Regions from separate parts of the Serratia montpellierensis genome, predicted to be linked through region 2. Evidence: predicted binding sites of a transcription regulator. Region 2 holds the regulator's gene; the other holds the start of a gene.

Region 1 (5,733 bases), on a different contig from region 2:
TCTCAACGCCGATCTGCGGGCCTGGCGCGATGAGCTGATCGTCTCATCCAAAGCCGGTTACACCATGTGGCCCGGCCCCTATGGTGACTGGGGTTCGAAAAAGTACCTGGTCGCCAGCCTCGATCAGAGCCTGAAGCGCATGGGGTTGGAGTATGTGGATATCTTTTATCACCACCGGCCGGATCCGGATACGCCGCTGGAAGAAACCATGGCGGCGCTGGATTTGTTGGTGCGCCAGGGCAAAGCGCTGTATGTCGGCCTGTCCAACTACCCGGCCGAGCGCGCGCGGCAGGCGTTCGACATTCTGCAGCGGCTCGGTACGCCGTGCGTGATCCACCAGCCCAAGTATTCGATGTTGGAACGCACGCCGGAGGCGGGATTGCTGGATACATTGGCGGAGCATGGCGTGGGGTCGATCGCCTTCTCGCCGCTGGCGGGCGGCCTGCTGACCGACCGCTACCTGCACGGCGTGCCGCAAGATTCCCGCGCCGCCAGCGGCAGCCGCTTCCTGCAGCCGGAGCAACTGACCGACGAGCGGCTGGACAAGGTGCGCCGCCTCGATGCGCTGGCGCGGCAACGCGGGCAGAAGCTGTCGCAGATGGCGCTGGCCTGGGTGCTGCGCGGCGATCGCGTTACCTCGGTGCTGATCGGCGCCAGCAAGAATGCGCAGATAGAAGACGCGGTGGGCATGCTGGCCAATCGTCACTTCAGTGAAGAAGAACTCGCGCAGATCGAGAGAATCTTATTGTAATCGCTTACAAATTCCGCCGCTCAATCGAGCGGCGATACTCCAGAAAAATCTCAAATCTTGAACTCCCGCACCGTTTTCAGAATGGCTCTCAGATTCAACCCTATGCGCCGGCGCTATGATGCCGATATTGCAGCAAAAATAACGATAAGGCCGCTTTTTAAACTGATGAACGCGCTTCATAAAGTGATTAACGGCCAGGCCGCGCAAGCGGAAAGGAGAAGTCATGTTTAAACCTCTGTTCTTGGCCGCCATCTTGGCGGCGACGGTGCTGCCCGCCGCACAGCAGGCTCACGCCGAAGGGCTCAGCATCGATCTGATGCCGGGCGTTTCGTTGCGCATCGGCGATCAGGACAATCGCGGCCGTTACTGGGACGGTTACGACTGGCGCGATCGCGACTGGTGGCAAGGCCATCAGGGCCGCTATCTCGGCGACCGCAGCCCGCGTGGTTATTACTGGGACGGCTATCGCTGGCGCGACCGCGACTATTGGCGCAAATACTACTACTCGCGCGATGGCCGTTATTACAAGTGCGACCGCCGTTACGACAAGCATTACTGGAAGAAAGAGAAAAAGCACCACCACGATCATGATCGCGATCGCTGGCGCCGCCACGGCGATGACGACCGCGATTAACGACGACGGGCCGGCACCATGCCGGCCCGCGCTTTTTTTGCCTACAACACGCTGCCGATCAGCAGGTAGCCGTTCAATCCCACCACCACCAGCACGATCAGCTTGCCCAGGTTTTGTACCACAGGACCGTTAACCATCTCCCCCATCAGCGCCCGATTGCCGGTGAAAGCCAGCAGCGGCACCAGCGCCAACGCAATGCCGAAGCTGAGCAGCACCTGGCTCAACACCAGAATCCGCGTCGCGTCCATCCCGAGCATGATGACGATAAACGACGGCAGCATGGTCACCGCGCGCCGCAGCCACAGCGGAATATGGAAATGCACGAACCCCTGCATCACCACCTGCCCCGCCAGCGTGCCCACTACGGTAGAAGAGAGGCCGGCGGCCACCAGGCTCAGACCAAACACGGTGGCGGCGGCTTGCCCGAGCAGCGGTTGCAGCGTCAGGTAAGCCACGTCGAGATCGGCAATGCCGCTGTGGCCGCTGAAATGAAACGCGGCAGCGGCGGTGGCCATCATCGCCAGGTTGACGAAGCCGGCGATGGTCATGGCCACGGCAACGTCGACTTTGGTGGCGGCATAGCGCTCCGCCTTGTCGTGCTCGCCGCCGATTTGGGTGAGCGACGAATGCAGGTAGATCACGTGCGGCATGATGGTGGCGCCCAATACCCCGGCGGCGAGAAATACCGCATCGCCGTTAGGCAGATCGGGCAGCGCCATGCCCTTCAGCAGCGGCGCGAGCTGCGGCTGGGAGAATGCCAACTCGACGATATAAGCGGCGGCGACGAACAGCAGCAGGCCACCAATCACCAGTTCCAGCGGCTTTTGCCCGCGTTTTTGCAGCATCAAAATTAAAAAGGTGGCGATGCCGGTCAGCACCGCGCCCTGCAACAGGGACACGCCGAGCAGCAGCTTGAAGCCGATCGCCGCGCCGATAAATTCGGCCAGATCGGTCGCCATGGCGATGATCTCCGCCTGCACCCAATAGGCCCATACCGCCGGCCGCGGGAAACGATCGCGAATATGCTCGGCCAGGTTTTTCCCGGTGGCGATGCCCAGCTTGGCAGACAGCAGTTGGATCAGCATCGCCATCACGTTGGCCCAGACCACGACCCACAGCAAACTGTAGCCGAACGAGGCGCCGGCCTGGATGTTGGTGGCGAAGTTGCCGGGGTCGATATAGCCGATAGCGGCGATGAAGGCGGGCCCCATCAGCGAGAGTTTGATTTTTCTGGCGGAGCGACCGGAGGTGGTTTCAACCACGCGACTGTTCAGCATATGTTGAACCCTTACTGAAATTACGTTTATCTCCACTCTATATAAATGATAATAATTATCAAGCGCATTTAGAGCGGTAAAACTTATCTCTGTAATAGCCAACATTAATGGTTTTATCGAAGGGTTCAGCGCGGAGCTTGCCGATTTCCATGCTTTTCTGATGGGATTTTGGCTGCAATACCCCTGAAAGAAAGGTTAGCACAAGAATACGAATTTCCTATTTCTGCTTTAACATCTTGATTTTTTATGCTTTTGCGCAACACTTTAGGAGAATTCCCGCTATGATTTTCCATATTTGCAATAGAAGTCTCGTTTTTAAACGTAGCGTTACATAAAATGACAGCCGAAATTCAGCCTGCCTCAAATTTGGAGCAAACATGTCCCATATTGCGCACTTTGCGTTGGCGATAGTGGTGGTGGCGATCCTGGCCCTGTTGGTGTGCCGCGATCGTAAAAGCATCCGCATTCGCTATGTTATTCAACTACTGGTTATCGAAGTACTGCTGGCCTACTTTTTCCTGCATTCGGAAGCGGGTTTGGGCTTCGTAAAAGGATTTGCCGCGCTGTTTGACAAACTGCTCGGGTTTGCGGGACAAGGGACTGATTTCGTATTCGGCGGCATGGGCGACAAAGGCCTGGCGTTCTTCTTCCTGAAGGTGCTGTGCCCGATCGTCTTCATTTCGGCGCTGATCGGTATTCTGCAGTACATCAAGGTGCTGCCGTTCATCATCCGTATTATCGGTACCGTGCTGTCGAAAGTGAACGGCATGGGCAAGCTGGAGTCGTTCAACGCCGTCAGCTCGCTGATCCTGGGCCAATCCGAAAACTTCATCGCCTACAAGGATATCCTGGGCAAGATGTCGGAAAAGCGTATGTACACCATGGCGGCGACCGCGATGTCTACGGTCTCCATGTCCATCGTCGGCGCCTACATGACCATGCTGGACGCCAAGTTCGTGGTGGCGGCGCTGGTATTGAACATGTTCAGCACCTTTATCGTGCTGTCGCTGGTCAACCCGTACGACACCAATAAAGAAGAAGAGCTGCACCTCGGCAACCTGCACGAAGGCCAGAGCTTCTTCGAAATGCTGGGTGAATATATCCTGGCCGGCTTCAAAGTAGCGATTATCGTCGCCGCGATGCTGATTGGCTTCATCGCCCTGATCGCCGCGCTCAACGGTGTGTTCAGCGCTATCTTCGGCCTGAGCTTCCAGGAAATCCTTGGCTACTTCTTCTATCCGTTCGCCTGGATCATGGGCATTCCTAAGCACGAAGCCCTGCAGGTCGGCAGCATCATGGCCACCAAGCTGGTTTCCAACGAGTTCGTGGCAATGATGGAGCTGCAGAAAGTGTCTGCCGAACTGTCGCCGCGCAGCCTGGGGATCCTGTCGGTGTTCCTGGTGTCCTTCGCCAACTTCTCTTCCATCGGCATCGTGGCCGGTGCGATCAAGGGCCTGAACGAACACCAGGGCAACGTGGTGTCGCGCTTTGGCCTGAAGCTGGTGTACGGCTCTACGCTGGTCAGCATCCTGTCCGCTTCCATCGCGGGTCTGGTGCTGGGCTAAGCCTCGAACCGAGTACGATAACAAGGCGCCTGCGGGCGCCTTTTTTGTTGGCCGGCATTCGGCGAAGGTGAAATGACGCAAAGCAAAAAGCCGACCCTGAGGTCGGCTTTTTAAATGGTGGTGGAGCTAGACGGGATCGAACCGTCGACCTCTTGCATGCCATGCAAGCGCTCTCCCAGCTGAGCTATAGCCCCACAAAAATGGTACGCATTGACCGGCGTTACGGTATTCCCCAACCTCTCTGAGAAGAAGGTTGGTGGAGCTAGACGGGATCGAACCGTCGACCTCTTGCATGCCATGCAAGCGCTCTCCCAGCTGAGCTATAGCCCCGTTCCACAATCACTTTGTGCTGTGAACGGGGCGCATAATATGAAACCCGCTCAAAGCTGTCAACGGCTAAATTGAATTCCTGAATCAAGCGTTGAAAAAGCCGCCAAATCAGCATGTTTGGCGCCAAAAAATCATCACTTTGTGCAGAGTTCATCCATTTTGCGCGCTACATCTCAAAATGGCAAAAGACCCTGCATATCACGTTGATTTTTAATTAACGGAATGTTAGCGAAATGCGCTTGAGTCGGACTCCCGAGCGGCATAGACTGCCCGCGCCATAAACTTCATTACTATAAACCGAGTCCGTCATGTCTTTGCATTCACCAAAAGAAATCGCCGCCCTCGCCGTTCAGGCCGGGGTAAACAAAAGCCGCGCCCCTCTCGCTAATCTGTTGATTCTGGGCTTTCTCGCCGGCGCCTTTATTGCCACCGGCTTTCTGCTAGATATTCACGTCATCGGCACCCTGCCGGCCGAATGGGGCTCTTTCGGCGCCCTGTTGGGTGCCGCGGTCTTTCCTATCGGTTTGATCCTGACTATTTTGGCCGGCGGTGAACTGCTGACCGGCAACATGATGACCTTGCCGATGGCCTGGTTTGCCCGCGAAATCCCCGCCCTCGCCGTGCTGCGCAACTGGTTTTGGGTCACTCTGGCCAACCTCGCCGGCAGCGTAGCCGTCGCCTACTTCTTCGGCCATTTGCTGGGCCTGACCGAAGGCGCGTTCTTGCATAAGACGCTGGCGATCGCACAGGCCAAAGTGGATGCGGACTTCCTGCACGCCTTCATTTCCGGCGTCGGCTGCAACTGGCTGGTGTGCCTGGCGGTGTGGTTAGCCTTCGCCAGCAAGGATGTGCCGGGTAAAGTGATCGGCATGTGGTTCCCGGTCATGGCTTTTGTCGCCATCGGCTTCCAGCACGTGGTGGCAAATATGTTCATCATTCCGGCGGCTATCTTTGCCGGCGGCATGGGCTGGGAGCACTACCTGCCCAACTTCGTTGCGGTATTTCTCGGCAACGCGCTGGGCGGCGCCGGCTTTGTCGGGTTGATGTATTTCCTCGCCTACCGTCCGGGTTTGCCGGCCGGCGAGCAAGCCTGACAGCAAGCAATAAAAAAAGCCCCGGGATCGCTCCACGGGGCTTTTTCATTATGGCGTATCAGCCTAATCAGGCTTGCGCTTC
Region 2 (5,733 bases):
ATCTGCGCAACCACGGCCTCTCTCCGCGCGCCGACGACATGAACTACCCCGCCATGGCGCAGGATCTGCTGGCGCTGCTCGACGAACTGCAGCTGGAAAAATCGATCGTCATCGGCCATTCGATGGGCGGCAAAGCGGCGATGGCGCTGACCGCCATCGCGCCCGAGCGCGTCGCCAGGCTGATCGTCATCGACGTCGCGCCGGTGAATTACCAGACCCGCCGCCACGACGAGATCTTCGCCGCGCTGAAGGCCGTCAGCGCCGCCGGCATCACCCAGCGCCAGGCGGCTGCCCAGCTGATGCGCGACTACCTGCAGGAAGAAGGCGTGATCCAGTTCCTGCTGAAGTCCTTCCACAACGGCGAATGGCGCTTCAACCTGCCGGTGCTGATCGAACGCTACGAAGACATCACCGGCTGGCAGGAAGTTCCGGCCTGGCCGCATCCGACCCTGTTCATTCGCGGCGGCCTGTCGCCGTACGTGCAGGACAGCTACCGTGCGGATATCGCCCGCCAGTTCCCGCAGGCCCGCGCGCACGTCGTCGCCGGCACCGGCCATTGGGTGCACGCCGAAAAACCGGAAGCGGTGCTGCGCGCCATTCACCGTTTCCTCGACGAAGCCTGAAAAATGCACTTACCTGGCGAAAAAACGCGCTAAAGATAACGGCTTAGCGCGTTTAGCCCGCAGTTAGGCATTGTCGTCGCTCCATCTGCTGGGGTAATATGGCGCGCTATAATTTTGCCACCGCGCCAGCGCGTTCGCGAACGCCGGTTCGGGGGTGAATTTGGGTTAGGGTTTATTGGCCCGAAGTGTGTTAATCGATGCCTCCGGAAGCGTGCGAGCGCTTTTTGATGCAAACTCCCTTGCAGTACCGCTACCTATGGCAAAAGAACAAACGGATCGCACGACGCTGGATCTGTTCGCAGATGAACGCCGTCCGGGGCGCCCGAAAACCAACCCGCTTTCCCGCGATGAACAGCTTAGAATCAATAAGCGCAATCAGTTACGGCGCGATAAAGTGCGTGGATTGCGGCGCGTAGAGCTGAAAATCAACGCGGATGCGGTGGACGCCCTGAACAAACTGGCGGAACAGCGCAACATCAGCCGCAGCGAGCTCATCGAGCAGATGCTGTTGGCGCAACTGGCGGAAGAACAGCCGGAACATTGATCTCTTCGGCCGCACGTGCGGCGCGGCGTTAAGGACAACGCCGGATCGACCACGCTTTTCTTCATTCTCCGGCATCGCATAAATGCGATAAAACCCCGGCGCCACTTTCTGGCATGATACGCATTTACCGGTAAGAGACTGCGCCTGTCGGCGCCCGCCCCGGAGGCGAAAGGCTCTTGCCATGGCATCATTTTAATCGGCGTCAGCGGCGGCAGTGCCGGCGTCGAGTAATGCAATTACTTGAATTTAAAGGTTATACGCGATATGGCTACTGTAGGCATTTTCTTTGGCAGCGACACTGGCAATACCGAAAACATTGCCAAAATGATCCAGAAAATTCTCCAGAAACAGTTTGGCGACGACGTCTCTGAAGTGCATGACATCGCTAAAAGCAGCAAAGAAGACCTGGAAGGGTTCGATATTCTGCTGCTGGGTATCCCGACCTGGTACTACGGTGAAGCGCAGTGTGACTGGGATGATTTCTTCCCGACGCTGGAAGAAGTCGACTTCAACGGCAAACTGGTGGCGCTGTTCGGCTGCGGCGACCAGGAAGACTACGCGGAATACTTCTGTGACGCGATGGGCACCATTCGCGACATCATCGAACCGCGCGGCGCGGCCATCGTGGGCCACTGGCCGACCAAAGGCTACCACTTCGAGGCCTCCAAAGGCCTGGCGGACGACGATCACTTCATCGGTCTGGCGATCGACGAAGACCGTCAGCCGGAGCTGACCAACGAGCGCGTGGACGCTTGGGTCAAACAGATCGTCGAAGAGCTGAGCCTGGCCGATATCGTCGGCTAAGCCCCGGCACTGGCGAAAGGTTGAACAAAGGCCCTGTAAAGTGCATAGTGTGCCCACAGGGCCGTCATCGGCAGCAGGGATTGCTGCGATAGAAGCTACAGATTTGTAACTTCCCACCCCGTCACGGTAGACTGAGATATCGGTTTATCCCATCCATCAAGGCGTTGCATGCAAAACATGCAATAGTGCAATTATATCTTTGTTAACAACCGGCGGTTTCCATTTAGTACAACCGGTTCTATAATGAGACGCATTAACTCTTTGTGCCGACCGATGCCACAGGCGAGTACGCCTCAACTTGATTAGCATAGTAACAGGACTGAATTCGCATGACCGACAACAACATCGCATTGAAGAAGGCCGGCTTAAAAGTCACGCTTCCGCGACTCAAAATCCTGGAAGTACTGCAAAATCCGGAATGCCATCACGTCAGTGCGGAAGATTTGTACAAAAAACTGATTGATATGGGCGAAGAGATCGGGCTGGCAACGGTTTATCGCGTACTGAACCAGTTTGACGATGCGGGCATTGTGACACGTCACAATTTCGAAGGCGGCAAGTCCGTGTTCGAGCTGACCCAACAGCATCACCACGATCACCTGATTTGCCTGGACTGCGGCAAAGTGATCGAATTCAGCGACGAATCCATCGAAGTGCGCCAGCGTGATATCGCCAAGCAGCACGGCATCAAGCTCACCAACCACAGCCTGTACCTGTACGGCCACTGTGAAACCGGTGACTGCCGCGAAGACGAAACGCTGCACGACAAGAAGTAAGCCTGACCGGCTTTGAAAAACCGCCTCACACCGAGGCGGTTTTTTTATGCCCGCCGTACAACGGACAAAAAAATCCCCGGACAAGCCGGGGGAAAATCATGTCATGAAATATCACAATTGCAGCGGCACTGCTACTCCACGTACTACTCTCACTACAACGTCCGCCCTACGCCGACACGCGCGAGCGAACGCCTTCCCCCTTCGTTATACGGCCGCCGCCAGGGCTGCAGGCCGTTGCACCGGGCTTAGACCTTCTCGGCGCGGCTGTAGCGCTTGCCGTCCGGGCTGACCGAACGCACCTGCACCTCACCGGAGATCGCCGGTTTGGCCTTGGCGTCATAGCGCTGCCACTGCTTGCCGCCGTCGGTGGAGTACTCGATGCCCAACCCCGGCAGCGCGATATTCGCCTCCAGCTTGCCGCCCGCTACGCGTGCGCCCGGCACCGGCAGACGGTAAGCGACGCCACCCTTGTCCAGCTTGGCCAGTTCCCGCTGGCCCAGGATATTGGCGAAGCGCAGCCAGTCTTTCTCCAGCGTCTTGGTATCGACAAAGTGGGTTTCCCCGCCTTTGTATTCGCGGCCGGCGCGATAGTCCTGCTCCCAACCGGCGCGGTGCCAGGCGCGTTCTGCCATCGACAGCGCGCGTGGGAAGATCATGTATTCCATCTGCGGGTCGGTGCGCTGAGTTTCGCTCCACAGCTGAGCGGACAGCCCGTAGGCGCCCGGCCACGGCTTGTCGCTCTTGGCGTTGAAGTGGTTGCCGTCGCGGTCGACCGAGGTTTCCGCGTTCTGCGGCATGTTGTCCGGCGCGAAGCTGAACACCTTGCGCTCGTCGCTGAAGCGGGTGCCCCAGTAGTAACCGCGCTCGTCCGGGTTAACCTCGTAAGGGAAGTCCATATAGACGTAGTCCGGGTTGGAGACCACCACTTCATACCCTTTGTTGGCCCAGTCGTTGACGCTATCGAAACCGCCCCAGTACAACGTGTCCCAGAAGTTGACGCCCACGCGCGAGGTGGCGAACGCCTTCGCGCTCTCGGCGTCTTTCAGGCCGTCTTGCCAGGCCTGCATTCTGTCGATGCCGTGCGCTTTCACCAACTTGCTGACCTCTTGGCCAAAGTAGCTCGGCAGGTGCTCCATGTCGGCCACCTTGCCCTCTTTGATCATCGTCTGGCAAACCTGCGACTTGGCCCACGGCTTGTCTTCGTTGCTCTGATCGATGATGCCTTTGCCCGGCTCCGGTTTCGCCTTGTCGGTATAGCCGGCGCCCAGGCGAATGTTTTTCGCTTCGTCGCCGCCGAAGTGCCAGGTCTTGATCGGCTGGCCGGCCTCTTTATGCATCTGGGCGATCTCGCCGATCACCTTGTCGACAAAGCGCTGGGAAGAGTCCAGGCACGGGTTCAGGTAGCTCTGGCGGTTAAAGAACTGCACGGAGGTGGTGTTGGAGGTATCGGTCGGATCCACCAGGCGGAATTCGTTGGCCTCCTGCTCTTTCCCGGCGGCATGCAGCTTTTTATAGCGCGCTTCCATCGAGACCACCGCGGCGCGGGCGTGTGCCGGCATGTCGATCTCCGGGATCACCTCAATCTGGCGCGCCTGAGCGTATTTGATGATGTCGATATAGTCCTGACGGCTGAAGAAGCCGCCGTAGACGTCCGGCCCCTGGCCGTACTGCGGCAGCAGGCAGGTGGTTTCGCTCAGATCGTGGCAGCGCTGGCCGCCGACTTCCGTCAGCTCCGGCAAACCGGGGATCTCGATGCGCCAGCCTTCGTCATCGCTCAGGTGGAAGTGGAATTTGTTGAGCTTGTAGGCCGCCATCTGATCCAGCAGGCGCAGCACCGCGTCCTTCTTATGGAAGTTGCGCGCCACGTCGAGGAAAATGCCGCGATACTGGAAGCGCGGCGCGTCACTGGCGTCCAGCGTGGCGATCTTGCCGCTGCCGTCGCTCGGCACTAACGACAGGATCGACTGCAGCCCGTAGAACACCCCGGCCTGATCGAAGCCGATCACCCGCGCCTCTTTCTTGCCAATGTTCAGCTCATAGGCACCCGGCACCGCCATCGCGCCTTTAAATTTGCCCGGCTGGATGTCGGTTTTGATCGGGTAACCGTTGGCCTGAACCGGCACGCCCAGCAGCGCGAAGCGCTGGTTGACGACGTCCGCCGCCGGCTTAACCAGCGTGCTCAGATCCGGCGATACCCCTTTGCGCAGATCGACGTCCTGCGCGTGAACCTTCACCTGCATCGGCGTCGGCACGATCTGGCCGCGCAGCGCGCCGGCAGGCAGCGTCTGCAGATCGGCATTGCTGACAAAGCGCGAAGCCGGCGTCATCAGAATGTTTTTGTCGTCCTTGGTACGCTTCCACTGGTCGCCGGTGAACGGCGCCACAAACTGGTCCAGGTTTTCGGTGTCGGTATTCGCCAACATTTTCGGCTTGGCGTCGCCGGACGTGGCATACCAGCGCGGCAGGAAGTCGTTTCTGAACAGCTGCCAATATTCGGCGACCACCGGGATTTCCACCGCCTTACCGGCCGGGAAACCGCTGAATTTGGCGGTCGGCTCCAGCTTGTACAGATCGCCGGTGAGGTGAGCGATCTTGAACTGGTCGTTGTCTACCCGCAGGGTCTGGCGCGGGCTGTGGAAATAGATGACCCAGTCTTTGCCGTCGATCGCCTGGCCGTCGTTGCTGAGGGTGAACAACACCCGGTTGCATGAGGCCCAGTCGGCGCCCAGTGCCGCGCAATCCACGCCGTTTTCGCCGGCGCGGTTATCCAGCATTTTCACGTTCAGCTTCAGCTGGCTCAGCTGATCCACTAGCTGTTGATCGGCCATGGCGTTTCCCATGCCGCCCAGGAATCCCATCGTTGCCGTCAACGCGGCTAATGCGCTCAGTTTGAATGCGTTCATGTTCTCGTCCTTCTTAATTATTGTTATCGCGAATTTCTTGCCACAGCTTGCCGCACTTGGCGTCGTAAGCCTGACCGTTACCG

The links. The regulator Fur, encoded in region 2, represses iron uptake genes when iron is present. The targets are predictions, from matches to a motif close to ATAATAATGAGAACNACTATCAA.
Region 1: a site for Fur is predicted at 2,702-2,724, ahead of FUU19_RS18630 (Nramp family divalent metal transporter). Genes of this name have one in related genera too.

Annotation. Positions count from the first base shown of each region.
Region 1 covers NZ_VOSN01000018.1:58,828-64,560, reverse strand. The annotation lists gene mgrA (L-glyceraldehyde 3-phosphate reductase) at 1-751, shown strand, start outside; gene FUU19_RS18640 (hypothetical protein) at 743-976, opposite strand; gene FUU19_RS18635 (DUF2502 domain-containing protein) at 975-1,385, shown strand; gene FUU19_RS18630 (Nramp family divalent metal transporter) at 1,427-2,662, opposite strand; gene FUU19_RS18625 (NupC/NupG family nucleoside CNT transporter) at 3,040-4,227, shown strand; tRNA gene FUU19_RS18620 (tRNA-Ala) at 4,346-4,421, opposite strand; tRNA gene FUU19_RS18615 (tRNA-Ala) at 4,482-4,557, opposite strand; gene FUU19_RS18610 (formate/nitrite transporter family protein) at 4,866-5,651, shown strand; gene gltX (glutamate--tRNA ligase) at 5,719-5,733, opposite strand, start outside.
Region 2 covers NZ_VOSN01000005.1:741,837-747,569, forward strand. The annotation lists gene ybfF (esterase) at 1-623, shown strand, start outside; gene ybfE (LexA regulated protein) at 880-1,167, shown strand; gene fldA (flavodoxin FldA) at 1,432-1,971, shown strand; gene fur (ferric iron uptake transcriptional regulator) at 2,301-2,747, shown strand; gene FUU19_RS08975 (beta-N-acetylhexosaminidase) at 2,993-5,650, opposite strand; gene chiQ (ChiQ/YbfN family lipoprotein) at 5,664-5,733, opposite strand, start outside.